Regions from separate parts of the Methylorubrum sp. B1-46 genome, predicted to be linked through region 2. Evidence: riboswitches for the same ligand, from Rfam matches in the RefSeq annotation. Region 2 holds a riboswitch; each other region holds the start of a gene.
The links. Region 2 has a riboswitch for cobalamin ahead of LPC10_RS00640 (hypothetical protein). Riboswitches for the same ligand answer to the same signal wherever they lie in the genome.
Positions count from the first base shown of each region.

Region 1: linked by a shared signal. The riboswitch ahead of LPC10_RS01470 (TonB-dependent siderophore receptor) and the one ahead of LPC10_RS00640 (hypothetical protein) in region 2 are both predicted to bind cobalamin.
Region 3: linked by a shared signal. The riboswitch ahead of LPC10_RS05695 (TonB-dependent siderophore receptor) and the one ahead of LPC10_RS00640 (hypothetical protein) in region 2 are both predicted to bind cobalamin.
Region 4: linked by a shared signal. The riboswitch ahead of LPC10_RS07705 (CbtB-domain containing protein) and the one ahead of LPC10_RS00640 (hypothetical protein) in region 2 are both predicted to bind cobalamin.

Region 1 is NZ_CP088247.1:296,208-303,884, reverse strand. It holds gene LPC10_RS01485 (molybdopterin cofactor-binding domain-containing protein) at 81-2,306, opposite strand; gene LPC10_RS01480 ((2Fe-2S)-binding protein) at 2,321-2,791, opposite strand; gene LPC10_RS01475 (hypothetical protein) at 2,928-3,524, shown strand; cobalamin riboswitch at 3,659-3,856, shown strand; gene LPC10_RS01470 (TonB-dependent siderophore receptor) at 3,979-6,195, shown strand; gene LPC10_RS01465 (PepSY domain-containing protein) at 6,276-7,677, shown strand, end outside.
Region 2 is NZ_CP088247.1:119,202-126,878, reverse strand. It holds gene LPC10_RS00670 (S8 family serine peptidase) at 1-150, opposite strand, end outside; gene LPC10_RS00665 (TetR/AcrR family transcriptional regulator) at 324-857, shown strand; gene shc (squalene--hopene cyclase) at 900-2,837, shown strand; gene LPC10_RS00655 (polyprenyl synthetase family protein) at 2,929-3,858, shown strand; gene LPC10_RS00650 (hypothetical protein) at 4,292-4,492, opposite strand; partial or broken gene LPC10_RS00645 (TonB-dependent receptor domain-containing protein) at 4,537-5,278, opposite strand; cobalamin riboswitch at 5,937-6,147, shown strand; gene LPC10_RS00640 (hypothetical protein) at 6,247-7,032, shown strand; gene LPC10_RS00635 (TonB-dependent receptor) at 7,032-7,677, shown strand, end outside.
Region 3 is NZ_CP088247.1:1,173,892-1,181,568, forward strand. It holds gene LPC10_RS05680 (urease accessory protein UreD) at 1-224, shown strand, start outside; gene urtA (urea ABC transporter substrate-binding protein) at 414-1,655, shown strand; gene LPC10_RS05690 (DUF1624 domain-containing protein) at 1,731-2,891, opposite strand; gene LPC10_RS05695 (TonB-dependent siderophore receptor) at 2,891-5,101, opposite strand; cobalamin riboswitch at 5,207-5,415, opposite strand; gene LPC10_RS05700 (DUF2778 domain-containing protein) at 5,752-6,909, shown strand; gene LPC10_RS05705 (nuclear transport factor 2 family protein) at 7,028-7,396, opposite strand; gene LPC10_RS05710 (OsmC family protein) at 7,426-7,677, opposite strand, start outside.
Region 4 is NZ_CP088247.1:1,637,577-1,645,253, forward strand. It holds gene cobN (cobaltochelatase subunit CobN) at 1-601, opposite strand, end outside; gene LPC10_RS07685 (DUF4349 domain-containing protein) at 615-1,514, opposite strand; gene cobW (cobalamin biosynthesis protein CobW) at 1,511-2,545, opposite strand; gene LPC10_RS07695 (DUF1636 domain-containing protein) at 2,549-2,941, opposite strand; gene LPC10_RS07700 (CbtA family protein) at 2,934-3,710, opposite strand; gene LPC10_RS07705 (CbtB-domain containing protein) at 3,740-3,919, opposite strand; cobalamin riboswitch at 3,959-4,159, opposite strand; gene cobU (bifunctional adenosylcobinamide kinase/adenosylcobinamide-phosphate guanylyltransferase) at 4,226-4,759, shown strand; gene cobO (cob(I)yrinic acid a,c-diamide adenosyltransferase) at 4,760-5,362, shown strand; gene LPC10_RS07720 (methyl-accepting chemotaxis protein) at 5,766-7,677, opposite strand, start outside.

The sequences.
Region 1 (7,677 bases), 180 kb from region 2:
CGAACGGATCACGTCGAGGCGAGCGCCTGCTGCGCGAGGCGACAGGCGCTCCGGGGCCGGCGGTGGCGGCCGCTGGCCCGTCAGCTCGCCTGCAGGGCCGCCTTCACCTTGGCCGGCGTGAACGGCACCGAGCGCAGGCGGACGCCCGACGCATCGAAGATCGCGTTCGACACCGCCGACGGAACGATGGCCGCCGAGGGCTCCCCCGCACCCCACGGCTTTTCGGTCGGTCGATCGATCAGGTCGATTACCACGTTGGGCACGTCGGGGAAGGTCAGGATCGGGTAGCTCGCCCAGTCGAGGCTGGTCACCGCGCCGCGGTCGAAGGTGACCTCCTCCAGCAGGACGCGGCTCACCGTCTGGATGACGTTGCCGTCGAGCTGGTTGCGCACGCCGTCCGGGTTGATGATCTGTCCGCAATCCTGAACCACGAAGAAGCGCGGCACGCGTACGCGCCCGGTGCGGCGATCGACTTCAACCTCGGCCACGCCGGCCACGTAGGTCCGGTTCAACTCGTACTTCACGTAGGAGATGCCACGGCCCCGCAGCACGTCGCCGGAGACGTCCCTGACCGGCGAGGGGCGAGCCTCCCATTGCGCGATCTCGGCGGCTCGCTTCAGCACCTCGATGCCGCGCGGATCCTTGAGCGCGCGCAGGCGATAGTCCAGCGGATCGATCCCCGCGGCCGCCGCGCACTCATCGAGGAAGGCCTCGTTGGCATAGGTATTCTGCATCCGCCCCGGCGTCCGGATCCACGATGGCCGGAACGGCGTCGTGGCCAGCCGGTGGCAGACGGTGCGCACATTCGGGAAGGCATAGGGCAGGGCCGAGTTCTGGATGATGTTGCCCGGCGACATCGCGGTCTCGTGCGGCAGGCCGGCGAGGTCGGCCGCCACCAGCGGCACGTTGCCGGCCGCGCCCTCCGGCACATGGAACTGCGAGGACCACGCGGCGACGTTGCCCTCGCCGTCGAGCCCCGCCTTCAGGTCGATCAGCGTCGGCGGTCCCTTCGGGTCCCAGCCGTGCTCGTCGGCGCGCGACCATTGCACCCGCACCGGCCGGCCGACCGCGCGGGCGAGCAGCGCCGCGTCGCCCGCCGCGTCCTCGTGGCCGTTGCGGCCATAGCAGCCCGACCCCTCGATGTAGATGCAGCGCACCGCCTCCGGCGCGAGACCGGTCATCGCCGCAAGCTGCTTGCGCAGCGCGTGCGTCATTTGCGAGGCGGTCCAGCAGGTGAGCAGCCCGTCCTTGAACTCGGCGATGGCGCAGGAGGGCCCGATCGAGCCATGGGTGTGGATGGCGAAGTCGTAGCTCGCTTCCAGAACGCGGGCGGCCCGCCCCAGAGCCGCCTCGGCATCGCCGGTGCTGCTGGTGACGTCGTCCTTCGTCACCTTCGTGGCGCGCACGTGCTGCCAGAGCTTGTCCTGTTCGGGCAGGCCCTCCCATCGCGACCATGTCGCCTTGAGCTGTCCGGCCGCCTTCACCGCCGCCCATTCCCGCTCGGCGACGACCGCGAGGAAGTTGCCCTGCCGGACGACGCGGATCAGGCCGGGAATTCCCGCGACCGAAGCCTCGTCCACGCCCTGCAGTTCCGCGCCGATGGCGGGCGGGCGGACCACGCGGGCATGCACCATGCCGGGCACGCGATAATCCTGCATGTAGGTGAAGCGGCCGGTGATCTTGTCGGGGATGTCGATCCGCGCCACCGAGGTGCCCACGAGGGCGAAGGCCGACGGGTCCTTGGTTTTGATAGCGGGATCGACCTTGAGGTCGAGGCGTCCGTCCTTGACGAGTTCGCCGTAGGTGACGCCCGCTCCGCCCGCCTTCGGCCGCACGGTGCCGTTCTCGCTCACCAGCGCGTCGGCGGATAGGCCGAGCCGTTCGCCGGCAAGCTGAAGGAGCCGGGCGCGGGCGGTCGCGGCCGCTTGTCGGATCTCGACGCCGCCCTTCTGGATCGAGAGGCTGCCGTAGGTCGGGCCCTGGTCGGGGGTGAGCGCGGTGTCGCCCTGCACGACCGTCACGCGGTCGAGGAGCAGGTCGAGCTCCTCCGCGGCGATCTGGGCCATCGCGGTCCTGATGCCGGTGCCGAGATCGACCTTGCCGGAGAAGATCGTGGCGCGGCCGTCGGCGCCGAGCGCCAGGAAGCTGTCGACTTGGTCCGGCGCGACCGGCTTCGAGAAGCCGTTGGTGGTCACCGGCGCGAAGACCGTCTGCGCGACGGCTCTGCCTCCGGAGAGCGAGAAGCCGACGACCAGGGCGCCGCCCTGGAGAAGCAGATTGCGGCGGGAGAGGGTGGGCGCGTTCATGGCGTCAGCCTCCCTCACAGCGTGCCGGCGGCGCGCTGAACAGCGCGCACGATCCGCAGATGAGTGCCGCATCGGCAGAGGTTCTGCGCCAGCGCCTGCCGGATCGCCGCCTCGTCGGGCTTCGGTGTCTTGTTAAGAAGGGCGGCCGACTGCATGATCATGCCGTTGATGCAGTAGCCACACTGCGCCGCCTGCTCCTCAATGAAGGCGGCCTGCACCGGGTGGAGCTTGTCGGGCCCGCCGAGGCCTTCGAGCGTCACGATCTTCGCCCCCGGCTTCAGGCCGGAGACCGGCGTGACGCAGGAGCGCACGGCCTGCCCGTCGATATGCACCGTGCAGGAACCGCACTGGCCCAGCCCGCAGCCGAAGCGCGGGCCGTGCAAGCCGAGATCGTCGCGCAGCACGTAGAGCAGCGGCGTTTCGGGGTCGTCCACGGTCACGGACGTCGCGCGCCCGTTCACGTCCAGCGACATCGGCTGCGCCATGGGGCGTCTCCCTGGAACCATTCTTATAGAGAGGGCCTATACCCAGCGCAGGGCCGGGGCAACGCGACTCCTTTGCGGCAACCCTCTCATCGCCGCGTGCGATCCCGATCCGGCCCGGCGTCATCAGGGAGGTTCCATGTCCCCGTCCGGCTCCTGCCGCTTCGCCCTCGCCGTCGCGCTCGTCCTCACAGCCGGCGGCGCCGGCGCCGCCGAACCGATCGCGGCGGACTGGCCGGAGCCCGCTCGCAAGGCCGCGGCAGCGATTGCGGAGAAGTACGGCCCGCCGCAGGAGCAGACGGCGACCCTGCTGATCTGGCACCGAAACGGGCCGTGGATCCGAACCGTGGTGCACAAGGTCGGGGCCGAGCACGACTTCCCGGCCAAGCACAGCGACGTTGTGGAACAAAGCCTGCCCTACAAGGTGCCGCTCAACCTCTTCAGCGCAGTGGCGACCTTCAACGGCAGCGTGATTCCGGATCGGACGCGGGGCACGCTTACGGCCTACGGCGCGGACGAGGCCGAGAACGTGCTGAGCCTGAATCTCGCCCGTGCTGTGGTGCGCGGCGAGCTGACGCCGGAACAGGCCCGCGAACAGCAGGTTGCGGCGACCCAGGAGCGGGCGGGAGGCAAGACGCCCGAACTCGCTGCGAAGCTGACGGTCGAGCCGCAGCAGCAGGGTGACGTCACGGACCCGGACACGGCGATGATCCTGCCGCCCGGCCGCAGTCGGTGACCGACGTCACCGATCCGCAGCCTCCCGCTGTCGAGGCGTTGCGGGCGAAGCCCGACCCAGCGACGGCTGCACCGTTAGCCACATCGATCGAACACCGAGTTCCATGATCGGAATTGACACTCCCTGCCGGCGCCGAATAGCTAGGCTTCGACGGTTCCCCTCGGGGATCAAAAGGGAACGCGGTGAGGACGTCAGTCCGATGCCGCGGCTGCCCCCGCAACTGTAAGCGGCGAGCCTTCCGCCACCATGTCACTGGGCAGCCTCGCCCGGGAAGACGGTGAGAGGGCAGCGACCCGCGAGCCAGGAGACCTGCCGTCAGTCGTGGTCACACGCGAAACGCGTCGGGCGGGGTGTCCTGACGGGTGTCGAAGGCGCGCCACTCCCGTGGGGAGATGCGGCCCGAGGCCTCGTTCGCGGTGACGTGCCACTGCCGTTGCCCGAGGCCGCTCGTCCCATGTCGTCCGTTGATCGCCCCCACTCGCCTGCCGAGTACCTGCCGGCCGCCCTGCTGCTCTCGGCCGGCGCCCTCATTCTGCATGCGACCTCCCTGGCGGCTCAGGACCGCACGGATGTTGCCAGCGAATCGCACGCCGTCGCTCTGGAGGAGCTTGCCGTGCAGGGAGCCGGATCCGGCACGCGGCTGCTGGCGCGGACGCCCTACACGGCGGCGCCGACCGGGCTCAATCTCACCGCGCCGAACCGCAGCGGCAGCCGTCTCGATCTCTCGCCGCTGCAGACGCCGGCCAGCATCGAGGTGATACCGGGCCAGAAGATCCGCGAGCGCGGTCAGGAAACCGTGCAGGAGGCGATCACCCAGAACGCGGCCGGCATCACGACGATCGGCGCGCCCGGCAACGGTCTGGGCGCCTACACCTCCCGCGGCTTTGCCGGTGTCAACTCGGTGATGCAGCTCTACGACGGCACCCGGCTCTATGTCGGCGCCGGAACGATCACCTATCCCTTCGACACATGGAACGTCGATCGGATCGAGGTGCTGCGCGGACCGGCCTCGGTCTTGTACGGGGACGGTGCCATCGGCGGCGTCATCAACGTCGTGCCCAAGAAGCCGACGGCCGTCCCGATCAACGCGGCTCGCGCCGCTCTCGGATCGGATGGCGTGAAGCGCCTCGCCTTCGACAGCGGCGGTCCAGTCGGCGAGAGCGTATTCTACCGCCTCAACGTCAGCGCCAATCAGGCCGATGGCTGGCTGCGCCAGAACGGCGATTTCGCCAATCTTGCGGTCTCGGGGGCCGTGCTCTTCCAGGCGACGCCCGACCTCGCCTTCACCCTGTCGCACGATTACGGCTACCAGGAGCCCCTGCGCTACTTCGGGACGCCGCTGATCGGTGGCCGGATCGATCCGCGAACTCGATTCAACAACTACAACGTCAACGACAGCCGCATCGTCTTCAAGGACAACTGGACACAGTTCAAGACCGAGTGGACGCCGACTGCCGACATCACGATCCGCAACACGGCCTACCGTCTCGTGTCGGATCGGCACTGGCGCAACGTCGAGACCTATGGCTTCGTGCCGAATACCGGCCTGATCCGCCGAACCAGCCCGATCGAGATCTTCCACGATCAGGAGCAGATCGGCAATCGCTTCGACGCCGCCTTCAAGGGCGAGCTGTTCGGCTTACGCAACGAATTTGTCGCCGGCTTCGACATCAACCACATCCGGTTCAAGCACACCAACAACGCGCCCTACCGCGGCGAGAGCAGCGTCGATCCGTTCGTCTTCAGCCCGGGCGTCTTCACCAGCCTTGATCCGACCACGCTCGGCTATCTCACGAGTTCCAATCAGTACTCGCTGTTTGCTGAGAATCGCCTCGTCCTATCCGATCAGCTCTCGCTGATCGCCGGCGCGCGCTACGATGCGCCCACCGTCCGCCGGGAGGATCCGCGCAATCCTTCGGCCGGCTTCACCAAGGATTTCAGCGCGGTGAGCTATCGCTTCGGTGCGGTCTACAACCCGACGCCCGACAGCGCGCTCTACGCAAGCTACGCCACCGCCGTCGATCCGGTGAACTCTCTCATCACGCTGACGCTGGCGCAGAAGGATTTCCAACTCTCGACCGGCGAGCAGATCGAGATCGGCTACAAGCAGTCGTTCTGGGAAGGCCGCGGCGAGTTCACCTTGGCCGGCTACCGGATCAAGAAGGACAACCTGCTGACGGTGGATCCGCTGCGCCCGTCCGTGTCGGTCCAGGTCGGCAGCCAATCCTCGCACGGCGTCGAGGCGTTCGCCTCGCTCGGCCTATGGGAGAATTGGCGGGTGGAGGGCAACATCGCCCTGCTGCATGCCCAGTACGACGATTTCCAGCAGGCCGTCGCCGGCGTCGCCGTCAACTTCGCCGGCAACCAGCCGGTCAACGTGCCCGAGCGCGTCGCCAATCTCTGGCTGAGCTGGGCGTTCGCGCCGCGATGGGAGGCGCGCGCCGGCGTGCAGTTCGTCGGCGAGACCTTCAGCGACTTCGCCAACACGGCCCGCCGGCCAGCCTATGAGGTCGTCAATGCGAGCGTGGATTACCGTGTGAGCGAGACCTCGCATTTCAGCCTGCGCGCCTACAACCTGCTCGACAAGGTCTACCCCGTGACGGGGAGTTCGGCGGCGTGGCTGCTGGGTCGGCCTCGCTCGGTCGAGGTCGCCTATAACATCGCCTTCTGAGGGCGCGTGTCGATGTGTTTCGCAAAAGGGGAGCGGCCCCGGCTCGGCAGTCGCAACGACCGGCGGCCGGTGGATCGATCATGAGGCGTGCGCTCCTCAAGCGCGGCAAGCGCTGGCTCTATCTCGCCCATCGCTGGCTCGGCATCCTCACCTGCCTCCTGTTCGTGACGTGGTTCGTGTCCGGCCTCGTCATGATGTATGTCGGCTTTCCCAGCTTGACCGAGGCGGAGCGACGTGGCGGCCTGCCGCGCCTCGCCTGGGACCGGGTGGTGGTGACGCCGAGCGAGGCACTCGAAGCCGCCGGCCAGACCCGCTTTCCGCGGGACCTGCGCCTTGCCATGCTCGATGGGGATCCGGTCTACCGCATCGTCGGTTGGGATGGCGGGCATGCGACGGTCTTGGCAAGCGGACGGCGCCTGATCACCGGCATCGATCCTGGGCAGGCGCTCGCCATCGCCCGCCACGACCGGCGCGCGACGCGGCCCCGGCTCCTCGGCGAGATCGACCGCGATCAGTGGTCCGTGACGGCGCGCTACGACCCGTTGCGGCCGTTCCATCTCATCGCCCTCGGCGATCCTGAGGATACCCGCCTCTACGTCTCCGCCCGCACGGGCGAGGTGGCTCTCGACACCACGAGGCGGGAGCGGTTCTGGAACTGGTTCGGCGCCATCCCGCACTGGATCTACCTGACACCCCTGCGGGCGCAGGCCGCTCTGTGGCGGGATGTCGTTCTCTGGGTTTCCGGCGTCGCCGTTGCCGGTGCGGTGACCGGTTTATGGGTCGGGCTGCTGCGTGTCCGGCTGCGGCAGCGCTACGCATCAGGCTCGGTTTCGCCCTATCGCGGCTGGGCGGCGTGGCACCATGTCGGCGGTCTTGTCGGCGGCCTGACCCTACTGACCTTCGTCGCCAGCGGCTGGCTGTCGATGAACCCGAACCGTTGGTTCGGCGCGAGGACGCCGAGCCAAGCCATGATTGAACGCTATGCCGGCGTGACGGAGGCCCGCTGGGGGCAGGATCTCGCCGTCCTCCGCGCCGCAGCCTGCCCCGACGCCGTCGAGGCGCGGTTCGGCTGGCTCGGCGGCGAACCGCGGGCCATCCTGGCCTGCCGGGATGGCTCGACATCGGCAGGGGCGGCCCCGACGATCGCCGGATTGGTGAAGGCGGCCGGCCGGCTCCTGCCCGATGCCACGATCCGCGAAGCGGTGCTCCTGACCGAGGAGGATGCCTATTGGTATTCCCATCACCAACAGCGGCGCCTGCCGGTCCTGCGGGTGAAGTTCAGTGATGCGGACGCGACGTGGTTCCATCTCGACCCGGAGACGGGTGAGGTTCTCAACCGAGCCGACCGTTCCGCGCGGACCTATCGCTGGCTGTTCAACGCTCCGCACAGTCTCGACTTCCGCCTGCTGGTGCAGAACCGCCCGGCCTGGGACGCCGTGCTCTGGCTCCTCTCCGCCGCCGGATTGATCATCTCCGTGTCGG
Region 2 (7,677 bases):
GACGTGGGGCGCCGCCATCGACGTTCCGGACAAGGAGCGCATCCCCGCCCCCGGCACGCACGACCATACGTCAGCCCCGGGGCCGATCAGTGTCGGTGTGATGCGCTTCGGAACCTCGTCGATCTGCTCGCTCGACGAGCGGTACCAGATCTGATCCGTCTGGTCGATCGCGCCGACCGACAGCTGGGATCGTGACGGTGCCGAGCGCCTGGAGACCAGCTTGCGCCAAGCGCGAGTGAACCTACAGGTCGCAGGTCCGCACTTGCCATGCCACGCGCCCTCAATTAAATCCGTACATATGGATTTATGATGGAGTTGGGTGAATGGGGCGAACTCGAACCATCGACCGGGACAAGGTGCTGGACCACGCGGAGCAGATCGTCCGCCGCGACGGTGCTACGGCACTGACCTTCGACGCCGTTGCTAAGGCGGCCGGCATCACCAAGGGCGGCCTGCAATACTGCTTCGGCGATAAAGACGGTATGATTGCCGCCTTGATTGAGCGCTGGTTCGCAGCCTTCGATGCCGAACTCGAGCGCAGCACCGCGCCGGGCGGCGATACCGCGGAACAAGCACGTGGCTACGTTGCAGCTTCGAGCCGCGTCGACGAAGCGTCGCAGACCAAGATGGTCGGCATGCTGGTGACCCTGCTGCAGTCGCCCGAGCACCTGGAACGCGTCCGTGTCTGGTACGCTGGCTGGATCGGCAAGTTTGACCCCAGTTTCGAGGCGCAACGGCGGGCCCGAACGGCTTTCTTTGCTGCCGAGGGCGCCTTTTTCCTCCGCAGCCTCGGGCTGGTCGAGATGGATCAAGCTGAATGGGACGGTGTCTTCGCCGACTTCCTGAAGCTGCTCTGACCGGTCCCGACGCTCAATCCAACCCAACCAGTAGAGTGACAGATGAACACGGAGCCTCGCTTCTCCGCACCCGAGAACCTGTGCGCCATCACCAACGCCGGCCACGCTCTGAGCCGGCGGCAGAACCGTGACGGCCATTGGGTCTTTGAGCTGGAGGCGGATGCCACCATCCCAGCCGAATACGTGCTCCTGGAGCACTACATGGACCGCATCACACCACATCGACAGGCCCGGATCGGCGCCTACTTGCGGCGCATCCAGGGCGAGCACGGCGGCTGGCCCATGTACCACGGTGGCGTCTTCAACATGTCAGCCAGCGTGAAGGCGTACTGTGCCCTCAAGGCCATCGGCGAGGATCCTCAGGCGCCGCACATGGTACGAGCGCGCCAAGCCATCCTCGGCCACGGCGGCGCGGAACGCGCCAACGTCTTCACCCGCATCCAGCTCGCCCTGTTCGGCGCCATCCCCTGGCGCGGCGTTCCGGTGATGCCGGTCGAGATCATGCACTTGCCCAGGTGGTTCTTCTTCAACGTCTGGGCAATGTCCTACTGGGCTCGCGTCTGCGTGGTGCCGCTCCTTGTGCTACAGGCACTCCAGCCTCGTGCCCGCAACCCGCGCGCGGTGAGCTTCGAAGAGATCTTCCAGACTCCGCCGGATCAGGTTCGAGACTGGATCCGCGGCCCCTACCGCTCGCGTTGGGGCATGGTGTTCAAGCACATCGACACCGTGCTGCGATGGACTGAGCCCCTGTTCTCGAAGCTTGCGCGCGGGAGTGCCATCGCCAAGGCCATCGCCTTCGTGGAGGAGCGCCTGAACGGCGAGGACGGGCTCGGCGCGATCTACCCGGCCATGGCCTACGCGCTGATGATGTACGACGTGCTCGGCTATCCCGAGGACGATCCACGCTGCGTCACGATCTGGAGAGCCATAGAGAAGCTTCTCGTCGAAAAGGACGACGAGGTCTTCTGCCAGCCTTGCGTCTCGCCTGTCTGGGACACCAGCCTCTCCGGACATGCCATGATCGAGGCCCTGCGCACTGGCGGCGTTGAGGCGCAGAGAGACCTGAATGCGGCCTGCGACTGGCTGGCGGCGCGGCAGATCACGAAGGTTCGCGGTGACTGGACCGCGATGCGACCCGAGGCCGAGCCCGGCGGCTGGGCCTTCCAGTATGGCAATGACCACTACCCCGACGTGGACGACACGGCAGTCGTCGGCATGCTGCTCCACCGCAACGGCCGACCCGAGCACACGGAGGCAGTCGAGAGGGCACGGCGCTGGATCGTCGGCATGCAGAGCCGGAGTGGCGGCTGGGGCGCCTTCGACGCTGAGAACGACCGCGAGTTCCTCAACCACATCCCGTTCGCCGACCATGGCGCGCTGCTCGACCCGCCGACCGCCGACGTCACCGGCCGCTGCATCTCCTTCCTGTCCCAGCTCGGACACGAGGGGGACCGTCCGGTCATCGAGCGCGCGCTGGCTTATCTGCGCGCCGAGCAGGAGGCGAACGGCAGCTGGTACGGCCGTTGGGGTACCAACTATATCTATGGCACTTGGTCGGTGTTATGCGCCCTCAACGCCGCGGGCGTGCCACACGGTGATCCGATGGTGAGCCGCGCGGTGGACTGGCTCGTCTCGATCCAGCGCAAGGACGGTGGCTGGGGCGAGGACCAGCGGAGCTATGACCTCGGCCGTTACGTCGAGAACGCCGAGAGCCTGCCCTCGCAGACGGCTTGGGCGATGCTCGGACTGATGGCAGTTGGGCAAGCCGACCACCCGGCGGTGCTGCGCGGGGCGGCTTACCTTCAGCATACGCAAGGAGCGGATGGCGAGTGGCAGGAGCAGGCCTACAACGCGGTTGGCTTTCCGCGGGTGTTCTACCTCAGGTATCACGGCTACCGGTTGTTCTTCCCCCTCCTTGCCCTGTCCCGCTTGCAGAATTTGCAACGTGGCAACAGCCGCGAGGTCAGCTTCGGCTTCTGAGTTCCGCGGACTGTATAATGTAAACCGAGAAGTTGCTGTTGGGTGCCTATGACCCTGCGTATCAAGAAATTATCAAGAGAGTTTCCACCAAATGGCTGACAACTTCGAGATGGAGTTTGTTTGCAGGCACGCGGCGACCAAGCAGGCAGTTGAAGCATTCTTGGCTAAGCATCTCTGCGATGAGGCTGATCCCGGCGAGATGGCTAGGGCGCCACGTCTAATGGAAGCGATGCGCTATGCCGTATTTGGCCGAGGCAAGCGTCTCCGGTCATTCCTCACCATCGAAACCGCACGAATGCTCGGCGGCTCTGAAGTACTGGCGCTCGCGACGGGAGCGGGGGTCGAACTTGCACACTGTTACAGCCTCGTCCACGATGACCTTCCGGCGCTGGACGACGATGACATGCACCGCGGCAAACCCGCCGTTCATAGGGCGTTCGACGAAGCAACGGCAATCCTCGCTGGTAACGCACTTCAAGCCCTTGCGTTCGAGGTGATTGCCGACCCACGCTGGCAACCCAACCCGGCGATCCGGGCAGAGCTCGTGCTGGGACTTGCCCGGGCGTCCGGACCCGGTGGCATGATCGGCGGTCAACTGCTCGATCTCTCAGCAGAGGGGCGCTTTGGTGCAGCCGACATGGATATAGACGGGACCCTACGGATGCAGACCATGAAGACTGGTATGCTCCTGGCCTTCTCGGTCGAGGCCGGTGCGCTGATTGGGGGAGCCGACTTTCACGAGCGCGACGCCCTTCAGCGCTATGGCAGGGCACTCGGACAAGCCGTCCAGATTGCCGATGATATCCTGGATCGGGTGGCCACTCCGGAGGTAGTCGGCAAAGCTACGAGCAAGGACAGGGGCCTAAAGAGGGCCTCGCTGGCCGACTGCCTCGATTTCGATAGAGCCCAGGCCGAGTGTTACCGTCTCGTTGCCATCTGTGATGAGGCCGTTTCGCAGTGGAACGAGGCCGCCGCAGTACTGCGCCAAGCAGCCCGCTTCGCAGTTGCGCGCAAGGCGTAGCTGTGGAAGCTCGACACTCTTTCGCAGTTGAATTGCCGCGGGCGCCTATGATTCAGTACACTGGTATTGAACCTTGGCTTCTGAAGTGCAAGGCGATGGAAGCCCTAGCATTACAGTTGCATTTTCTTTTTGAGATGCGCCTGTCGAGCGGCAGCTACGTGGGCACGCCGCAAAGCTGTGCGCCGGTGCGGTCGAGCGAGTAGAAATAGGCTGTAGAACTCGACCTGGGGGCTCGGTACATGGCATGAGGTCCGTGGCCTGAAGGATCAGGGAACGGTGATCGATCCGGCGGCGGGAGGCGCGCGTGCGCCGGCTCCAGTTACTGGAGGGCCGCGGGGACAGGCGAAGACCTCAGGGCGCCAGGTCACTGCAATGGCCTTACGAGCAGGCCAGATGAACGGCACCGACGACACGGGCGGGACCGAGGCGAAGCTCAGGGCGTGGGTGACGAGGCAGCAATCCGGGTGCCCATACGAGGGGGCGCCTTAAACGGCCCCTCGCTGCTGCCCGCATCCTGCTGGCAGAGGACGTGCGCGGGGTCGCGGGAGGCCACGAGGCTCGCGCGACCGAGCACCGCCTGCCGCGTAAGCGCGAACCGGGCAGCCACCGCGATGGCCGCACGCCAGGCACGCATCAAGAGACCCTGCCACGCCACCGGCGCTGCGCTGCTTGAGGGCATCAGAAGGACAGCCGTATGCCGCCGACGAAGTTGCGCGGAGCACCCGCGAACACCGGACCGGTGGTGTTGGCCAGGACGCCCGCTCCGTTCTGTAGGCCGGAAACGGCGCTGATCGAGTTGGCGAGGTTCTGGGCCGAGGCGATGTAGCTCCTGTCGAAGACGTTCTGCGCCTCGACGAACAGGTTCAGCCGCTTGGCGTAGCCGACGAGCTCCTTCGTGTAGTGAACGTTCAGGTTCACGATGGCGTAGCCGGGCGCCTTCAGCAGGTTGGCGTTGTCGATGAAGAGGTCGTCCTGGAACACCGTTTCCACGTAGCCGCCCAGGCCCGCCAGGGGGCCAGTGGCCTCCTCGTAGCCCACGCGCGCCAGGAGCTGGTGAGCGGGCACGCCGGGGATGTGATTGCCCGCCCGGTCGAAGCGTCGGGTCAGGCTGCCGGCGCTGAGCTGCTCGACGTACCTCGTGTAGATCTGGTCGTCGAAGGTATAAGCGGCGGTCGCCCGCCAGCCAGGCGCGAAGGCCCAGTCCGCCCCAACCTCGACACCGCGATGCTCGGAGGCCGGCGCCGGGCGACTGCGTGACGAGCTCGTTGTGGAAGAACTCGTAGAAGCCGGTCACGCTGAAGCGGACGCCGGGTAGCGGCGTCCTGTCGACGCCGACATCGAAACCGAGGTTTTCCTGAGTCTGAAGCTGTCCGTTGTTGCCTGGCACACCGGCGGAGGTGACGGTGAGGTTCGAGGCCGAGGGTGTGGCGTAGCCGGTGGCGACCCGCCCCCGGAACTGCCACTCGGTGTCGGGCCGGTAGAAGGGAAAGCTCGGGCGCGACGTTCAGGAAGCTGCGGTCGATGTTGGCCAGCGTGGTGGTGACGCCGCCTGCAGCCGGGAAGCCGTAGGTGATGTTCCGGCCGTTGATCGTCGTGTTCTCGGCGCTGATGCCGGCTACCGCAATCCACCGCTGAGTTCGTGCTCCCGATTCATACATTCCACAGCAACGGCGCTGTCCATATGCGAGCGACCGCTGAGCATCGGATTCGGCGCTTGACAAGAACGCAATGTTATAACATTACATAAATCTGAACTGGGCCCGAACGCGCTACCCGCTCTGTCGATCGAGAGACACGTGCCGCGGCGATGTGCAAACCGGCTCGACACCTGTGTGCGAGGTATCCAGGGGTGCGATTGCCCTCTTCAAGAGTGCCGATGCTGCCCCGTCCGCCTGAAGCTCCTCCATGCACAAAGACTGCCAGCCTGGCGCTGAGAAGGTGAGCTTCGCTTTTTCTGTGTTGCTGGCCACATCTGCTCGTGAGTGGAGCTGCCGCATACGATATCAAGTAAATTGGCTCGGCGAATTAGATCAACATGAGATAGTTTTCTGGCGGTTGACAACCTTCACGCCGCTTGGTCTATGAGCTGCGATCAAGGTTCTCGCCATCCGATATGGCGAGCTAAGAGGGAATCCGGTGCGGCGCTTGCGCCCAAACCGGAGCTGCCCCCGCAACTGTAAGCGGCGAGTCATCCGTCGATCTGCGTCACTGGTGAGAGATCACCGGGAAGGCCAGACGGGTGGCGGCGACCTGTGAGCCAGGAGACCTGCCTTGACCGTGAAATGTCTCGTGGGCGGGGTGTCCCAACGGGCCGCATGAACGCACGTTGCGGCAGCCGCGACGTCGGCTTGCGCCCACGGTCCCCCGTCAAGGTTCGGGGAAGGACCGATGGAACTGAGTTGCACAATCATACGACCCTTCAGCGTTGCGCCGCCTGAAGCGAGCGAGGTCGGCGTCGATCCTCTCGAACTCTACGCGGTCGGCATCGACACATCCGACTACGTCGCGCATGTCGCACCGCTTGTTCGAGCGGCAGTGCCGCGCATTGGTGACCTGCTTGATGTCGGAGCCGGGGGTGGGCAGCTCGGCCAAGCCGTGCGCGATCCGCTTGCCGCCTGGATCGCCGTCGAGCCGAACATAGGGATGCAGCAGCGCCTGCGGGCGCTCGTGCCGCCGCCGCACCTTCTGCCAGTGGGGTGGCAACAAGCCGATCTGCCCAAAGGATCCGCAGACACCGTGCTGGCCGCCAATATCGCTGCCCCGCTCACGGATGCGGGCGTGTTCTTGCGTCAGTGCCGCGCTTGGGCCCGCAGCAATGTCATCTGGCTGGTTCCGGCACAGCGTGGCCCACGAGGGCTTTGCCTTGCCGGCTGTCTGCCGTCTGCCTGGCACGGTGAAGACGAGACGCCGGGCATCGACGTCGTTCTACGCAACCTGCCGCCATGTGATCAGCCATCCATCGCGGCGCGAGCAGAGTGGACCTTCAGCGCCGTCGTTCGAGACTTGGAGCGGACTTCCGGGCACCTTGCCGACCGCCTCGGTTGGGCCCTCGATGACGGCCGCCGACGCGAGCTTTACGAACATCTTTCAGCCCAAGCCGTGCCCGTGCCTGGCGGACACCGCCTCTCCGTTCCCCGAGCTTCCGCCCTCCTCGTGTGGAGGACCGCCTCGTGATGCCTCGCGCCATTTTCCCTCTCGTGCTCCTCCTTGCCGGCAGCACGCACTCAGTCTCCGCGATGGCACAGGAAGGCACCCCCGTCGTCGGCAGCGCCGCGGTGAGCCTCGATGAGCTCGTGGTGACCGCTACCGGCCGGCCCGAGCCGCGCTCCGAGATCGCCGGCACCGTCCAAGTCATCGACCGTACGACGATCGAGAACACCACCGCCAAATCGGTGACCGATCTGCTGGCCGAGAACGCCGTCGGCTTCTTCTCGGAATGGACGCCGGGCCAGACCTCGATCAACATCCGCGGCGGTGCCACCGACGGCCAAGGCAAGGACTTCCGCAGTCAGGTCCTCGTCCTCATGAACGGCCGCCGGGCTGGTACGGCGAACCTCTCCAAGCTTTCCATCGCCGATGTCGAGCGGATCGAGATCGTGCGCGGGCCCTCCTCGGTGATCTACGGCAGCCAGAACATCGGCGGCGTCATCAACATCATCCTGAAGACCGGCCGCACGGCGCCCGGCCCCCTTGTCGAGGGCATCGGCGGCGTCTGGGGGCTGGCGCAGGGACGTGCGCAGACCGGTGGGGTCGTCGGTCCGTTCGACTACTATCTCGGCCTCTCGGGGGCCAAGCGCGACGACTACTATGCCGGTTCGG
Region 3 (7,677 bases), 1.1 Mb from region 2:
TGCTCGGCGCCCCCGACGACGCGCGCTTGGCCGGCCTTCGCCTGCGGCAGGCAGGCGATGCCGCCGGTTGCCTGACCGGCGTGAGCCCGCTGCCCAACGGGGCCGGCCTCGGCCTGCGCCTGCTCGCGCCGGACGGCGGCACCCTCTCGGCCGGCATGGAGGCGGTGTTCCGGATCGTGTTCGAGGCCTTGAGCGGGTGCGCACCCGGCCGGCGCCGGAAGTAGAGATTGTCTCGAAACGATCAGCCGGGCGGCACATGGCGAGAAATATGGGCAGGCCGCACAGCAATTCTCCTTGATGCGAATCGGTTTCCTGAGACGAAATACGAGCGGGGGTATCGGCCTCGTCTGGCGGCCATATGGCCGTCATTCGGGTCGATCGGCTGGATGACGTTCAAAGGATTTCGAGACAACATGCGCTCGCGTGACCGAAACGACGCCCACTTCCATCTCCGCCGTCGCCTTCTCCTCGGCCTTGCCGCCTCGCCGCTGCTCGGCGCCCTGCCGGGGCGCGCCTTCGCGCAGACCGGCGCGGGCGCGCTCGCCGTGACCGACAAGGAGGTGACTGTCGGCATCCTGCATTCGCTCACCGGTACCATGGCGATCTCCGAGACCGGGACGACGCAGGGCGAGAAACTCGCCATCGAGGAGATCAACGCGGCCGGCGGCGTGCTCGGCCGGCAGATCAAGATCATCCAGGAGGACGGCGCCTCCGACTGGCCGACCTTCGCCGAGAAGGCGCGCAAGCTCGTCGTCAACGATCACTGCGCAGCCGTGTTCGGCTGCATGACATCGGCCTCGCGCAAGGCGGTGCTGCCGGTCTTCGAGCAGTATAACGGCCTGCTGTACTATCCGACCTATTACGAGGGCCTGGAGCAGTCCAAGAACGTGATCTATACCGGCCAGGAGGCGACGCAGCAGACGCTGGCGGGCCTCGACTGGGTCGGCAAGGAGAAGGCTGCCAAATCCTTCTTCCTGGTCGGCTCGGACTACATCTGGCCACGCACCACCAACAAGATCGCCACCCGGCACATCACCAGCGTGCTGAAGGGCACGGTGGCGGGCGAGGAATACTTCCCGCTCGGCCACACCCAGTTCAACTCGGTCATCAACAAGATCAAGCTGAAGAAGCCGGACGTGATCTTCTCGACCGTCGTCGGCGGCTCGAACGTGGCGTTCTACAAGCAGCTCAAGGCGGCCGGCATCGATCTGAAGAAGCAGATCCTCGTCACCGTCTCCGTCACCGAGGACGAAGTGGACGGCATCGGCGGCGAGAACATCGCCGACGCTTATACCTGCATGAAGTACTTCCAGTCATTGAAGAACCCGGCCAACGAGAAGTTTGTCGCCGCCTTCAAGAAGCGCTGGGGCGAGAAGACGGTGATCGGCGATGCGACCCAGGCGGCTTACTTGAGTCCCTTCCTGTGGAAGGCAGCGGTGGAGAAGGCCGGCAGCTTCGAGATCGACCGGGTGATCGAGGCCTCGCCCGGCATCGAGATGAAGGATGCGCCGGAGGGCTTCGTGAAGATCCACGAGAACCACCATCTCTGGTCGAAGACCCGTGTGGCGCGGGCGCGCGCAGACGGCCAGTTCGACGTGGTCTACGAAAGCCCGGAGCTGATCGAGCCGAACCCCTTCCCGAAGGGGTATCAGTAACCTCAACCTGTCCCCTCTCCCCGCAGGCGGGGCGAGGGGATGCGCGCAACGCGGTCGCTCCCCGGATCTCGGCCTTTACAAGTAGCTCAACCCCGGCCACGCGCTGCGCCGCTTCAGCCGCACCATCCAGAGACAGGCCGGGTAGAGGGCGAGCGCGAAGGCCGCCGCGATCGGCCAGATCTGCCACGGCGCACCGGCCTCGATCCGGCCGGAGGCGCCGGCGAGGTCGAGGGCGGTGAGGCCGCCATAGACGAGACGCAGGGCCCAGAGATGGGCGAGATAGAAGAACAGCGGCGCCCCGCCGAACACGGCGAGCCAGCGCAGGCGCCGATCCGGCAGGCGCTCGAACAGCGCGAGCAGCAGCAGGCCGGGGCCGAGGGTGGCGAGCAGGAAATCGGCCGAGGGCGGATACTTGGTGAGGTTGATGAAGGACAGCGCGCGCGCGATCCCGTCCTTGCCCGCCTGCCAGGGATGCGGGTCGCCGTAACCGTTGAGGCCGCGCAGGATCAGGAACGCCGTCAGGCTCGCGAGCCCAAGGGTGACGAGGCGTCGGCGGCGCCGGGCTGGGTCGATACCGGATGCGTAGAGTGGCCCGAGCGCGTAGCCCGCCGCGATGACGCCGATCCAGGGCAAGACCGGATAGGAGGTGCGTGCCGCGCCCCAGGGCAGCGGGATCATCCCGCGCTGGTGCAGCACGGCCCACAGCGCGTAGCCCGGTTGATCGGGCGCGAGCACGACGCCGTCGAGGGCGTTGTGGCCGAGCATGATCGCCAGCGCGACGCCGATCAGAACCGGCCGCGGCAGCCAGAGCAGGAGGCCAAGCGCCACCATGCTGAGGCCGATCGCCCAGATCACCTGCAGGTAGAGGATCGGCGGCAGCGGGTTGAGGGTCCAGGCGAGGTTCACGAGCGTCACTTCGAGGACGATCAGGAACAGCCCGCGCTTGATCAGAAAGGCGGAGGTCGCCGCCCGGCTGCCGTGCTTCTGCCCGTAGAGGCTCGCCGCGAGCCCCGTCAGCAGCAGGAAGACCGGTGCACAGAAATGTGAGGCGGCCCGCGTCAGGAACAGGTCCGGCGGTGTCGCTGCGAGGTTGACCGGGTCGCTCACCTGGGCGTGCAGGTAGAAGAACTCGCGCACATGATCGACGAGCATCAGGAGCATCACGAGCCCACGCAGGGCATCGATGGCGCCGATGCGAGTGCGCGGAACCGGAGTTGCGCCCGACGGAGAGACCATCAGAACCGCACGCTCAGCGTGCCGGTGAAGCGGCGCGGCGAGCCGGGATAGACCCGGAAGCGGTTGAGCGAACTCTCGTAATACTCGGTGTCGAACACGTTCTCGACGTTCAGCCCGAAGCGGAAGTTCTCGTAACGGTAATAGGCCAGGGCATCGACGGCGATGTAGGCCGGCAGCGCGAAGCTGTTGACCGCGTCCGCCGGCCGGTCGCCGACGCCGCGCACGCCGCCGCCGAGGCCGAGCCCCTTCCACGGACCGGTCTGCACTTCGTGGACCGCGAGCAGACTGCCCGAGTGCCGCGGCACGTTGATGAGCGGCGAGCCCACCGGCAGCACGTTGTCCTTGGTCACGACCGCGTCGGCATAGACGTAGCCCGCGAGAATCTTGATCTCCGGCGTGATCTGGCCGGCGGCCGTCAACTCGAAGCCCTCGCTGCGCACTCCGCCGGCAGCGAGCGAGAAGGCCGTGTTGTTGGGGTCGGGCGTCAGCACGTTCTCCCGGTCGACCCGGAAGGCGGTGGCGGTCAGCGCCAGGGCGCCGCCGTAGAGGTCGATCTTGCTCCCGACCTCGTAGCCGATGCCGGTCTCCGGCGCGAATGGCCCGGAAAGCGCCACGGCGGCGGCATCGGGCCCGATATTGGGCCGGAAGCTCGTGCCGACATTGGCGAAGAGCGCGAGTTCCGGGGTCGGCTGGTAGACGAGGCCCGCTCGCGGGGTCGCCGCGAAGTAGGTTTGATCGACCTGGGAGCGCTCAGTGCGCTCACGGAACGACTGCTCGAAGAAGTCGAAGCGCACCCCGACGAGCGCCTTCCATTCCGGGCTCAAGGCGATCTGGTCCTGCGCGTAGAGGGCGGTGTTGGTGATCCGCTCCAAGTTGTTGCGCGGGATGGTGAGCGGCGGCAGCGGCTGGCCGTAGCGCGGATCGTAGATGTCGATGGCGTAGGGGCTCGTGCGGAAGTTCGAGCGCAGGTAGAGCACGCGGCTGTCGGTGCTCTCGCGCTCGAAGCCGAGCAGCATCGTGTGGCCGATGCCGGCGGTGTCGAAGCGCCCGACCACCTCCGCTTGGCCGATCGCCGTGTCCCAGCGGTAGTCGCGGAAGTTGCGGTCCCGCGAGACGGTGCGGTTATCGGCGGCGATGGCGCGGATCTCGGCGGATTCGCCCTCCAGCGTACCGGTGTTGAAGTGGGTGGCGAGCCGCATCTGCCAGTCGGCGTTGAAGCGGTGATCGACCCGCACCTGCATGGTGTTGTTGGTCTGGTAGGTGCTTTGGCCCGGTTCGCCGAGGAAGCGCGAGATCGGCAGGATTCCGAGCCGCCCGTTGAGGGCGATGACGCCGCGATCGAACACGATGCGGTTGCGCAGGAACTCGGTCTCGACGGTGATCCGGGTGTCCGGCGTGATCTGCCAGCTCAGGACGGGCGCGACGAGCAATCGGTCGCTGTCCACGAAATCGCGAAAACTCCCCTGGGCACCGGCGGCGAGGTTGAAGCGGTAGAGGACCGTGCCCTCCTCGTTCAGCGCGCCGCCGGAATCGACCGTGCCGCGGAACTGCCCGAACGAGCCCCACAGCCCACCCATCTCGACGAAGCGCTCGACGGTGGGCTGCTTGGTGATGATGTTGACGAGCCCGCCCGGATCGCTGCGCCCGAACAAGCCGCCGCCGGGGCCCTTCAGAACCTCGATGCGCTCGACGTTCTGCGTATCCGGCGGGGGCGGCGTGCCGCGGTTCAGGGGAAAGCCGTTCTTGTAGATCTCGGAGGTGGTGACGCCGCGGATGGCGTAGCTGAACACCGAGAGGCCGCCGAAATTGTTCTGCTGCGCCACGCCCGGCGTGTAGTTGAAGACACGGTCGACGCGGGTGGCGGTCAGATCCGTGATGACCTCACGCGGCGCCACGGTGACGACCTGGGGCACGTCGCGCTGGGGCGTGTCGGTCTTCGTGCTGCTCACCGCGCGGTCGGCGCGGTAGCCCGGTGTCGGACCGATCAGGCCGACCGTGCCGGCCGCCGCCGTCCGGCCGTCGGGCGCGCCGTTCCCGACGCCCTGGCCACGCCCCTCCCCCTCGACCGCCAATTCCTCCAGGGTCACCGCTTCCTGCGCCCGCGCCTGCGGGCCGGGCAGGCCGGCGCAGAGCAGGGCGGCCAGCATCCAGTGCGGGCGCCGGACCGGCCTCGCAACATCGGTGGCATTCAGGCTCGTCCGAACTCTCACAGGGCGCGCTCTGGCTGTGCGGGCGCGAGCCGGAGCGGATGCCGAACTGCGAGCGCATGGATACGCGCTCGCCGCTCAGGCACGCCGCCGGAACACCCCGCCCGGGGGACATCGTCACGCCAAGGCAGGTCTCCTGGCTCACGGGTCCGCGCCTCCGTCCCAGCCTTCCCGGTGCGGTGCACCAATGACCATTCCTGACGGGGCTCACCGCTCACAGTTGCGGGGGCAGCTTCGGCTTCGCCCGGACGGGCTTACCGAATTCCCTCTTAGCCCCCGAACCTGCATCCGGGGGAACCTTGACCGCAGCAACTTCGCTGCGCCGCGATGCAGGGTCAACAGGCCGCCCGATGAGATGTAACAACATTACACAACTTGTGACCCATGAGGCACACTGCCCTGCGCGGCAAACCGGAACGCCGGTGCATCGATGCCCCGCGACACCACTCGACCCTAAAAATCGTGATCGAGCGTTTTTTAGCGGGCAGGGCTACGGTTTAGGCAAGATTAACCAAGATCCCGTTCAATACGGAAAGGCTTAAGGTTGATCATTCCCTAATCGGCAAAGCCATCTCGATCGTCATTCTGGCACAGTTAAGCCGGAAACGACGGCGGGAGGCCGTGTGGGATCCGCGTTGTCGAGTACCGCCCGCATGGACATCGCCGAGCTCGTCCAGAGTCGCTCCGCCCGGCCCGTCGTCCGCCGTCGACGCGGGCAGCCCCTTGCCGCCCTCGCGCTCACCGCCCTCGGCGGCCTGGCGCTGGCCGGCCTGCTGCAGCCGCAGAATGCCGAGGAGCCCTTGCCGACGGAGACCGTGCAGGTGTCCGATGACGCCGGACAGGCGGAGAAGGCGCCGGCCGCACCGAGCGCCCTGGCCTCGATGTTCGACCCCGCGCCGGTTCTCGACACCGCCACTCGGGGTTTCGTCCCACAGGCCCCGAAGGCAATCGCCGTCCGGACGCCGGCGGCGCCCGAGCCGGCCGTGACCCTGGCCGCCCTCCCCGCGGCTGCGATGGCCGAGGTGCCGCCCGCCGCCGCACCGCGCCCGGCCGCGCCGGTGGCCCGCGTCGCGCTCACCGTGCCCCTGCCGGTGCGGCGCCCTGAGGAGTTCCGCTACGAACCGCGGATGCAGACTGCCCGCGCCGCCTCGAACTGGATGGCCTCGACGGCGCGTGCCTCCACCGAGCCGACCCGCAGCGTGTTCAGCGCCGCGGTGACCGACGACCGCTCGTTCTTCGAGAAGATGTTCGACCTGCCCGGCTCCTCGTCGCCCGCACCGGCCTCGAACAAGGCGATGGCCTATGCCGGGCTCGACAGCGGCGCGGTCGATTCGGCCGCACGGCGGCGGGTCGTGCCGGGTCCGGTCTCCGAGCCGGGCGTGGCCGTCTACGACATCAGCGCCGCGACCGTGACCCTGCCGAACGGCGAGGTGCTGGAGGCCCATTCCGGCCTCGGCGTCGCTCAGGACAACCCGGACTACGTCCACGTCCGGATGCGCGGCGCCACCCCGCCCGGCGTCTACGACCTGCGGGAGCGCGAGGCCCTGTTCCACGGGGTGCGGGCGATCCGCCTCAACCCGGTCGGCGGTTCGGCCGCCATCCACGGCCGCGATGGCATCCTCGCTCACACCTACATGCTGGGCCCGAGCGGCGCCTCGAACGGCTGCGTCGTGTTCAAGAACTACACCCGCTTCCTCCAGGCCTACCTGCGCGGCGAGGTTCGGCGCATGGTCGTGGTGCCCGGCACCGCCCCCGGCGTCTTCGCCAACCGGCGCAGCACCACGCCGCGCCGTTCGGCCTCCGCGGATTGAAGGATCCCAAGGGGATCATTCCTTTGGCTGAGCGCCGGGGTGGAACCCCGGCCTCCCTTCAACCAGGGCTCTGGCCTGGAACTTATGAAAAGGAGCCGTCCTTTCGAAACCCCTGACGTCAGCCCTTCGTGACCGGCTTGATCTTGAGCTGGTCGATCGCCCAGCGCCACGTGCCGTCCGGCTGCCGGCGGGCCGACTCGACCGAGAGCGCACCGTTCGGCAGCCGCGCGAAGGTGAGCGCGAGGTCGCCGTTGCGGATCGCCGGCAGCGTCTCGGGCTCGGGAAAGTCCGACTTGCGGGCCAGCAGATCCGTGTAGAAGCGGCGGATCTCGTCGTGCCCACTCGCCACGATGTCGCCCGCGGCGACCACAGCCTGCGGCTCGTACAGGGCGACCAGCCCCTCGGCATCGCCGGCATTGGCCCGCTCGTGGAAGAGCCGGGCCAGATCCTCGGGCTCGCGCGCCACGTCCCTCTCGTTCTCGCTCATCGTTGCTCCTCCCTATTCGTGAGACGTGTCTATTTCAGGCGGTTACCCTGCCCGTCCCGCACCGCGACCGCCACCGGAACCCCGGCCTTGACGCTCTCGGATACGGTGCAGAACTGCTCGAACTGAGCGAGAACCCGGTCGAGCCGGTCCATCGACTCGGCCGATGCGCCAAGGGCGATGTCGACCTCGATCCCGACGAGGCGCAGGCGACCTTCCGCGTTGCGGGCCACCCGCCCGATCGCCTCGGCGCTCACGCCGCCGCCCTCCTGCCGGTACTTGCC
Region 4 (7,677 bases), 1.5 Mb from region 2:
GCGCCAGCGGCCCCGGCCCGGCGGCCTGCATCGCCGTCTCAAGGGAAAGCGGCCCGCAGCCGGGGCACCACGCGAAGCCGCGCGGCAGCGCCCGCGGCGGCTCCGGTTCGACGGCGGCGCCCGCCTCCCGCGCGAGGCTGCGCAGCAGGTTCGTCAGGTTCTCCGGTCCGCCCGCGCGAAAATAGGCGTCGAGGCGCGCGCAGGTCTCGGGCGGCAGGGTTGAGAAGGCGTCGAGGCGCGGGTCCGGCCGGTCGTCGCCGGGCAGCACCGCGAGCCGCACGCCGTTGGCGCGCGCGGCGGCGGCGACGCGCTCGATGCCGTAACGCCAGTAATCGAGCCCGCCGAGGCAGCGGATGACGCAGACCTTCGCCCGGGCGATCACCGCATCGACGTAGAGATCGACCGACATCGGGTGGCGCAGTTGCGCCAGCTTGGCGAGCCGGAGCGAGGGCAGGCCGGGCTCGGCCGTGTGCGCCCGGGCGACGGCTGCGAGGTCCGTGTCGGTGAACGACAGAAACACGATCTCGCCCGGGCTCTGGCCGAGATCGACCGCCGCCTCGCCCTCGTCGAGGGAGACCGTATCGAGGCGGATCAGGTGCATGGCGCAGGCGCCCTCACGACTCCAGGCGGTTGCGAGCCGGCTGCGCCCGCTTGCGCCGGATGCGCCAGACCAGCCGCAGGAGCAAGATGGCCAAGAGGACGATCGGCAGCCAGGGCAGACTCGCGACCGTAAACCGCAGGGCGGTCGCCGCGCTCTCGCCGAGGATTGGGCCGCTGCGGGCCCAGACCTCCTGCACCGGCGCGAAGGCCCCGGCCCGCGCCTGACTGGCGCGGAAGTTCACCGTGACGATCTCGGTGTCCACGCGCTCGTCGAGTCCGCGGCGCGTCCCCTCCGACTCCTCGATCTGGCTCTGGACCTGCGCCAGCTCGCCCGCGATCTTGATGAGATCCTCGGCCCGGTTGTCCGGCTTCTCGGCGAGCGCGGTCAGGCGGGTGCGGTAGTCGTTGAGCTGGGCGAGCCGCCGGCCGGTATCGGCAATCGAGGCGGTCAGATCCTCGGCGCGGGTCGCCTGCTCGATCAAGGCGACGTCGCCCGCCGCCTCGCCCGGCAGGGGCGCGGTGACGAAGGCGACGTAAGGCGCGACCGCTTCGTGCGGCAGCCGCACTTGAATCTGCGCCTGCGGCGGGCGGGTGCCGCTGCCATCCCGGATCGAGGAATTCAGCAGCGTGCAGGTCGCGGCCTCGGCGAGGCAGCGGTCGCGGGCGGCGGCGAAATGCGGCGCCACCCGGTCCGGCGCGAGGCCGACGGTGAGGTCGTGGCGGTAGGCGAGCTTGGCCGCACTGCCCTCGCGCGCGGCGGAGACGAACGGGGCCGGAGCCGCCGCATCGGCCCCCTCCCTGCCCTGGCGCACTTCGCGCCGGGCATCGGAACAGCCGGCGAGGAGGGTGAGCGCGGCAACGGCCGCGAACAGACACCCGCGCGGCAGCCGACCTGCAGCCACGCCCCGGCTCATCCGCGCAGGGCGGCGGCGACCGCGTCCTGATCGAACCCTTTGAGGCCGATGACGACGAGGCGCCCGTCGCGGGGCTCCGAGCCCTTCCAGGGGCGGTCGTAGTGGGAGGCGACGCGCCGGCCAACACCCTGCACCACGAGGCGCATCGGCTTGCCTTTCACCTCGACAAAGCCCTTGATCCGCAGCACACCCTCGGTCTCGGCCGCCTTTTCCACGCGGGCGGACAGGTCTTCCGGGCTGACGGCGACGCCGACCGGGATCGCGACGGATTCGAAGTCGTCGTGGTCGTGGTCCTCGCCTTCGCCGTGATGCGAGGGGCGGGCGTCGAGATCGTCCTCCGCCGCCGCCGCGATGCCGAGCAGCACCCGCGGATCGAGGCGGCCGTGCTCGGTCGCGACGATCTCGACGGCGCGCGGCAGGTGCGCCTCGATCTCGGTGCGGACCTTTTGGCGGCCCGCCTCGTCGAGCAGATCGGATTTGTTGAGCACCACGAGATCGGCGCAGAGGATCTGGTCCTCGAACACCTCCTCCAGCGGATTGTCGTGATCGACCGATTGGTCCGCCGCGCGCTGGTTGGCGAGCGCGTTCGGGTCTTCGGCGAACAGGCCCGAGGCGACCGCCGGGCCGTCCACCACCGCGATCACGCCGTCCACGGTCACCCGCGAGCGGATCGCCGGCCACTGGAAGGCCTGGACCAGGGGCTTGGGCAGCGCGAGGCCGGAGGTCTCGATCAGGATGTGCTCCGGCGGCTCGGGCCGGTCGAGAAGCTTTGTCAGCGCCGGCACGAAGTCGTCGGCGACCGTGCAGCAGATGCAGCCGTTGGGCAGCTCCACCACCGAATCCTCGTTGCAGCCCTCGATGCCGCAGGCGGCGAGAAACGAGCCGTCGAAGCCGAGATCGCCGAACTCGTTGACGATGATGGCGAGCCGGCGCCCGCCCGCATTCTCCACCGTGTGGCGCACGAGCGTCGTCTTGCCGGCGCCGAGGAAGCCGGTGACGATGGTGCAGGGGATCTTGTCGACGAGGCTCATGGGTCAGCGCGTCCGGTTCAGCGGCGGGATGCGGGCGACGACGCCCTTGCGGAACGCCTCCGGCCGCTCGCGCCAGGGCACGACGCCGTCGGGCGTCTCGAGGTAGCGGCGCAGGCCCGCGAGCAATGTGCGGGCCGAGGTCTCGGGATCTTCCAGGGCGTCGAAATCGCCGTAGACGTAGGTCCAGCGGTTCGGTGAGACGACGGCCACCGTGCAGGGCCGCTTGCAGACCGAGAGGCACTCGGCCCCCTCGATCGTCAGGCCCGGCACCGGTTCGCGTTCGGCCTCCGCCCGCAGCGCGGCCAGAAGCTTGGCCCCGGCGCGCGGCTCGGACGTGTCACCCGCCGCGCGGCAGGTGATGCAGACGGACAGGGTCGCGCTGTCGGGATCAGGCATGGGCGCGGGCGCCCGCCTCGCGGCCGAACAGCCTCCAGGCCCAGCCATAAGTGAGTCCGATCACCGCCCAGAACACGAAGCCGATGGCGAGCGAGCGCGCGGCGAACTGTGCGGCCGCGGCCGGCGGCACCTGCGAGGAGACGGTGTCGACCGATTGCGGCGCCCCGGCAAGGTGCGGCGCGACGATGAGGACGAGGCCGCCCAGGATCGTCAGCGGCACCCGCCGCACAGCGATCAGGTAGAGGCCGAGCCCTGTGGCGACCACCGTCATCAGCCACCACGACTGGCGCAGCACGAGCGGCGCCGCGCCCATGCCGGGCAGTTCCGGCGGCAAACCGATGGCGGGGGCGAGCGCCACCGCGAGGAAGCCCGCCACGCCGACGACGAGCCCGCTCTGCGGCGTCGGCTCACGGCGCAGAGCCAGCATCACCGCCGCCAGCAGCAGCGCGTAGCCGACACCGCCGACCAGCGTGGCCAGCCCGGTGAAAGCCATCCGCTGCAGGCCGGGCGCGGGCTGCCACTCGTCGGCCTTGTCATGGTCGTGACCGGCCCCGCCGTGGGCATGCTGCGAGGGTGCATGGGCCGGGACGATCAGGGACGCGAAGGGCGCGGAATCGCGGGAAGGCGCGAGGGCGGCATGCGCGCCCTCGCCCTCGTAGGTCTCCGCCTGAAGGATCAGCGGGGAGGTCAGCGCGAGCTGAAGGCCCGTCGCGACGACGGACGCGAGGAAGCCGGCGACGAGCGCCGCCGACAGCAATCGGGAAATCATGGAACCGCTTTGAGCCGCTGGAACGCGGATCAGTGGCAGGGGAAGTTCTGCGCGTGGCGGAAATCGTGCGCCGCGTTGTGCAGCACGGAGGCCGGGGCGAAGCCCGCCACGAAGACGAGACCGAGGCCGAGGAAGGCGGCAACGAGAAGCGCGCGGGCGCCCTCGGCGGAGCGGGCGGTGGCCTGGGTGTGAAGGGTCGCAGTCGTCATCGGGTCACGGGCTCCGGCCGCCCCACCGGCGGCGTTCGAGAACAAAAATCGTCGGACGGCAGGTCTCCTGGCTCGCGGCTGGTCTCGCGCCTGCCGCCTTCCCGGATCACCCGGTGGCTCGTGGCAGGAACTCGCCGCTTACAGTTGCGGGGGCAGCCGCGGAATCGAGGTTTCGGCAAAACCTCTCACCGCATTCCCTTTTCACCCCGTTGCCGGGGCACCGTCACCCGCCGCTTGTAACGCGGAGCGGCGGGCCTTGCAAAGCGCCATTGCGTGAACGGGCAGGCTCGGTGCAAACCGGCGGCCATGACGGATGCGGCGCCCGACCGGATGACGCTGGTGCTCGGCGGCGCGCGCTCGGGCAAGAGCGCCTATGCGGAGCGGCTGATCGAGGCTTGCCCCGCCCCCTGGCTCTACATCGCCACGGCGCAAGCCTGGGACGACGAGATGCGCGCCCGGATCGGCGAGCACCGGGCGCGGCGCTCGGATTCCTGGCACACCCTCGACGTGCCGACGGCCCTGCCGGAAGCGATTGCCGCCGCGACTGGACCGGTGCTGGTCGATTGCCTCACGCTCTGGCTCACCAACCTGCTCTTGGCCGAGGCCGATCTCGATGCGGCGACCGAGGCGCTGGCGCGGACCTGCGCCGCGGCACCGGGCCCGCTGGTGCTGGTGGCCAGCGAGGTCGGCCTCGGCATCGTGCCGGACAACGCGCTCGCCCGCCGTTTCCGCGATGCGGCCGGGCGGCTGCACCAGCGGCTGGCGCGCGAGGCCGACCGCGTCGTCCTCACGGTTGCCGGCCTGCCCCTGACGGTCAAACCCTCACGCGAGACTCCTTAGATGACCGAAGACGACGCGCGTCACCGCGAGAAGATGGCCAAGCGCAAGGCGGTGCAGGACGCCGAGGTTGCTTCCAAGAAGATCGAGAAGGGCCTGCTCATCGTCCATACCGGCCCCGGCAAGGGCAAGACGACGGCCGCGCTCGGCCTCGTGCTGCGGATGCTCGGGCGCGGGCACCGGGTCGGCGTGGTGCAGTTCATCAAGGGCGCCTGGGACACCGGCGAGGCCCGCGCGCTGAAGAACTTCGGTGACCAGATCGCATGGCACGCGCTCGGCGAGGGCTTCACCTGGGAGACGCAGGACAAGGCCCGCGACATCGCCGCCTGCCGCAACGCCTGGGAGACCGCCCGCGCGCTGATGGCGGACGAGACGATCCGTCTTCTCGTCCTCGACGAGTTGAACATCGCGCTACGCTACGATTACCTCGATCTCAACGCGGTGCTGGCCGACCTCGCCGCCCGACGCCCCGACCTCCACGTCGTCGTCACCGGCCGCAACGCCAAGCCGGCCCTGATCGAAGCCGCCGACCTCGTCACCGAGATGGGCAGCGTGAAGCACCATTTTTCCGCGGGGGTGAAAGCGCAGGAGGGGATCGAGTTCTAAGGTTGCGCGCGATTCCAGGCCAAAGCCAATCATACCGAATCCGGTTAATCCCTTCGGTAGGGCTGTCCCCCGTCATCCGGGGCCGCGCAGCGGAAGCCGGGATCCACCCGTGATGCGGGAGGCCCGGCGCCTGCGAGGCCAGTCGTGGATTCCGGGTTCGCCTGCGGCGCCCCGGAATGACGAAGGTCAACGCAAGGTCGAACTCTCCAAGCGGAAACAGTATCAGATCGACGTTGAAGGGCTGCTAAGTGGAAAGCAGCCCTTCCAGCTGGCCAGGACATTTTGGCGAAAAGCGCTTGCCTATTCTTCGCGCATTGATTCCCAAGTTTTTGGATAATATATTTGATCTGCAACCATGATGTGTCGTTGCAGATTTCTGTAGTGCGCCAAGCCTTTGCCTGAACTAGGCTGCGCGGACGTTCGCGAGAAACTGCTCCATTTCGACGCGTAGCGCATTGGATTGCCCTGCCAGGCCATTGGCGGCTGATGCAACGGCCTGAGCGGCGTGCCCGGCGCCCTCCGCCTCCTGCGCGACCTCGGCGATGTTCGTGGTCACCTCCGAGGTGCCAGCCGAGGCCTGAGCCATGCTTCGCACGATCTCCTGCGTCGTTACACCCTGCTCCTCAATCGCGGTCGCGATGTTCGTGGTCACGCCGCTCATGGACTGGATCTGACGGGCGATATCCTGGATTGCCTTAGCAGCGCCCGTGGTCGCTGCCTGGATCGCAGCGACTTGCTGGCCGATCTCGTCGGTCGCACGGGTCGTTTGGCTCGCCAACTCCTTCACCTCCGCAGCAACAACCGCGAAGCCGCGTCCGGCCTCACCCGCGCGCGCCGCCTCGATCGTGGCATTGAGGGCAAGCAGGTTGGTCTGACTCGCAATGTTCGAGACGAGACCGACGACGTCCCCAATGCGGGTCGCCGCCTGGGCAAGAGCCGCCATCGTCTCCTCGGTGCACGAGGCTGCCTGCACGGCAGAAGCCGACATCCCGGCGGCCTGCTCTACTTGGCGGCCGATCTCCTCGACGGTCGCGCCGAGTTCCTCCGCCGCGGCCGCCACGGCATTGACGTTGTCGGCTGTCTGATGCGCTGCGCCAGCCACACTGGTCGAACGCTGTGCCGTTCCGGCAACCGCGTTTTGCATCGTGGCAGCCGAGCCCTGCAAGTCTGCGACCGCTTGTGCGACGCTGGTGACGATGCCCCCAACGGAGCGCTCAAACCTGTCCGCGAGGTCGCGCAGCAAGGAGCGGCGAGCCTGCTCCTCACGCAAACGCGCGGCCTCCGTGGTCTTGAGTTGCTCGGCCGCTTCTTCCAGTGACATGTCTCGGATTGTCACCACTGCTCGGGCGATGTCGCCGATCTCGTCGGAGCGCCGGCTGCCAGGAACCTCTGCCAGCGCCTGCCGGGCCGCGAGCGCCTTTAGAGCCCGGGTGAGCGCATCAAGAGGTGTGACGATCGACCGGGCGAACAGCAGGCCGAGGATAGCCGTGCCGACAAGTACCGCCAGTGCGATGAAGGCAAGTGTCCGCGACAGGGTCTGTACGGCACCGATTGCCTCGGCCTCCGCCTGCTCGGCCACGACCGTCCAGGGCGCGCCGAGCACCGACACGGCGGCGCTCGCTGCCATGTGAGTGCCATCGGCGCCCGGGTAGGTGAAACTGCCGCCCACAAGTTGGGCTGCTCCCAACCCGAGGTCCGATATAGGCGCGCCAGCCTTCACACTGGGGTTGAGCGGCGGGTTTGAGCGTAGGCGCCCATCTGTGCCGGTCGCCAAGATCTGCCCGGTCTCACCGAGCCCTGCACGCTTCGTCAGCGTCCGATCGAACAGCGCCGGGGTGACGCGCAGCGCGACGAAGCCGATCCGCTCCGCGGCCTGGGCCGTGCCCATGGCGACGTTGGCGCGCTTGGTCATCGCGCGGCCGATAAAGGCCGAGGGACCCGTGCCGACCGGGTATGACGCGAAATCCTCGAACGTGGTTGCTGCCGGATCCTGCCCCTTCAGACGTTCGACGAGACGGGCGAGGCCGGTTCCCTTGAGGTTCGGATCATCGAGCGACTTGGCAAAGTCTTCGCCTTTGGTCGTCGTGTAGACGATGCGGCCACTCTCATCGAGGAATATCAGGTCCGCATAACCTGGCTCGGCCACGATTCGGCGGGCTACCTCCTGCACCTTGGCGTGACGGCGCCCGTACATTGCTGTTGTCGGTGTGCTGTCGAGTGCAACCCGCGCCTCGACGGTTGCTGGCGATCGGAAAGCTTCGACGATCCCGGTGAAGTCGGGCTTGGCTGGGTCAAGGTTCTCGATGAGATCAGGG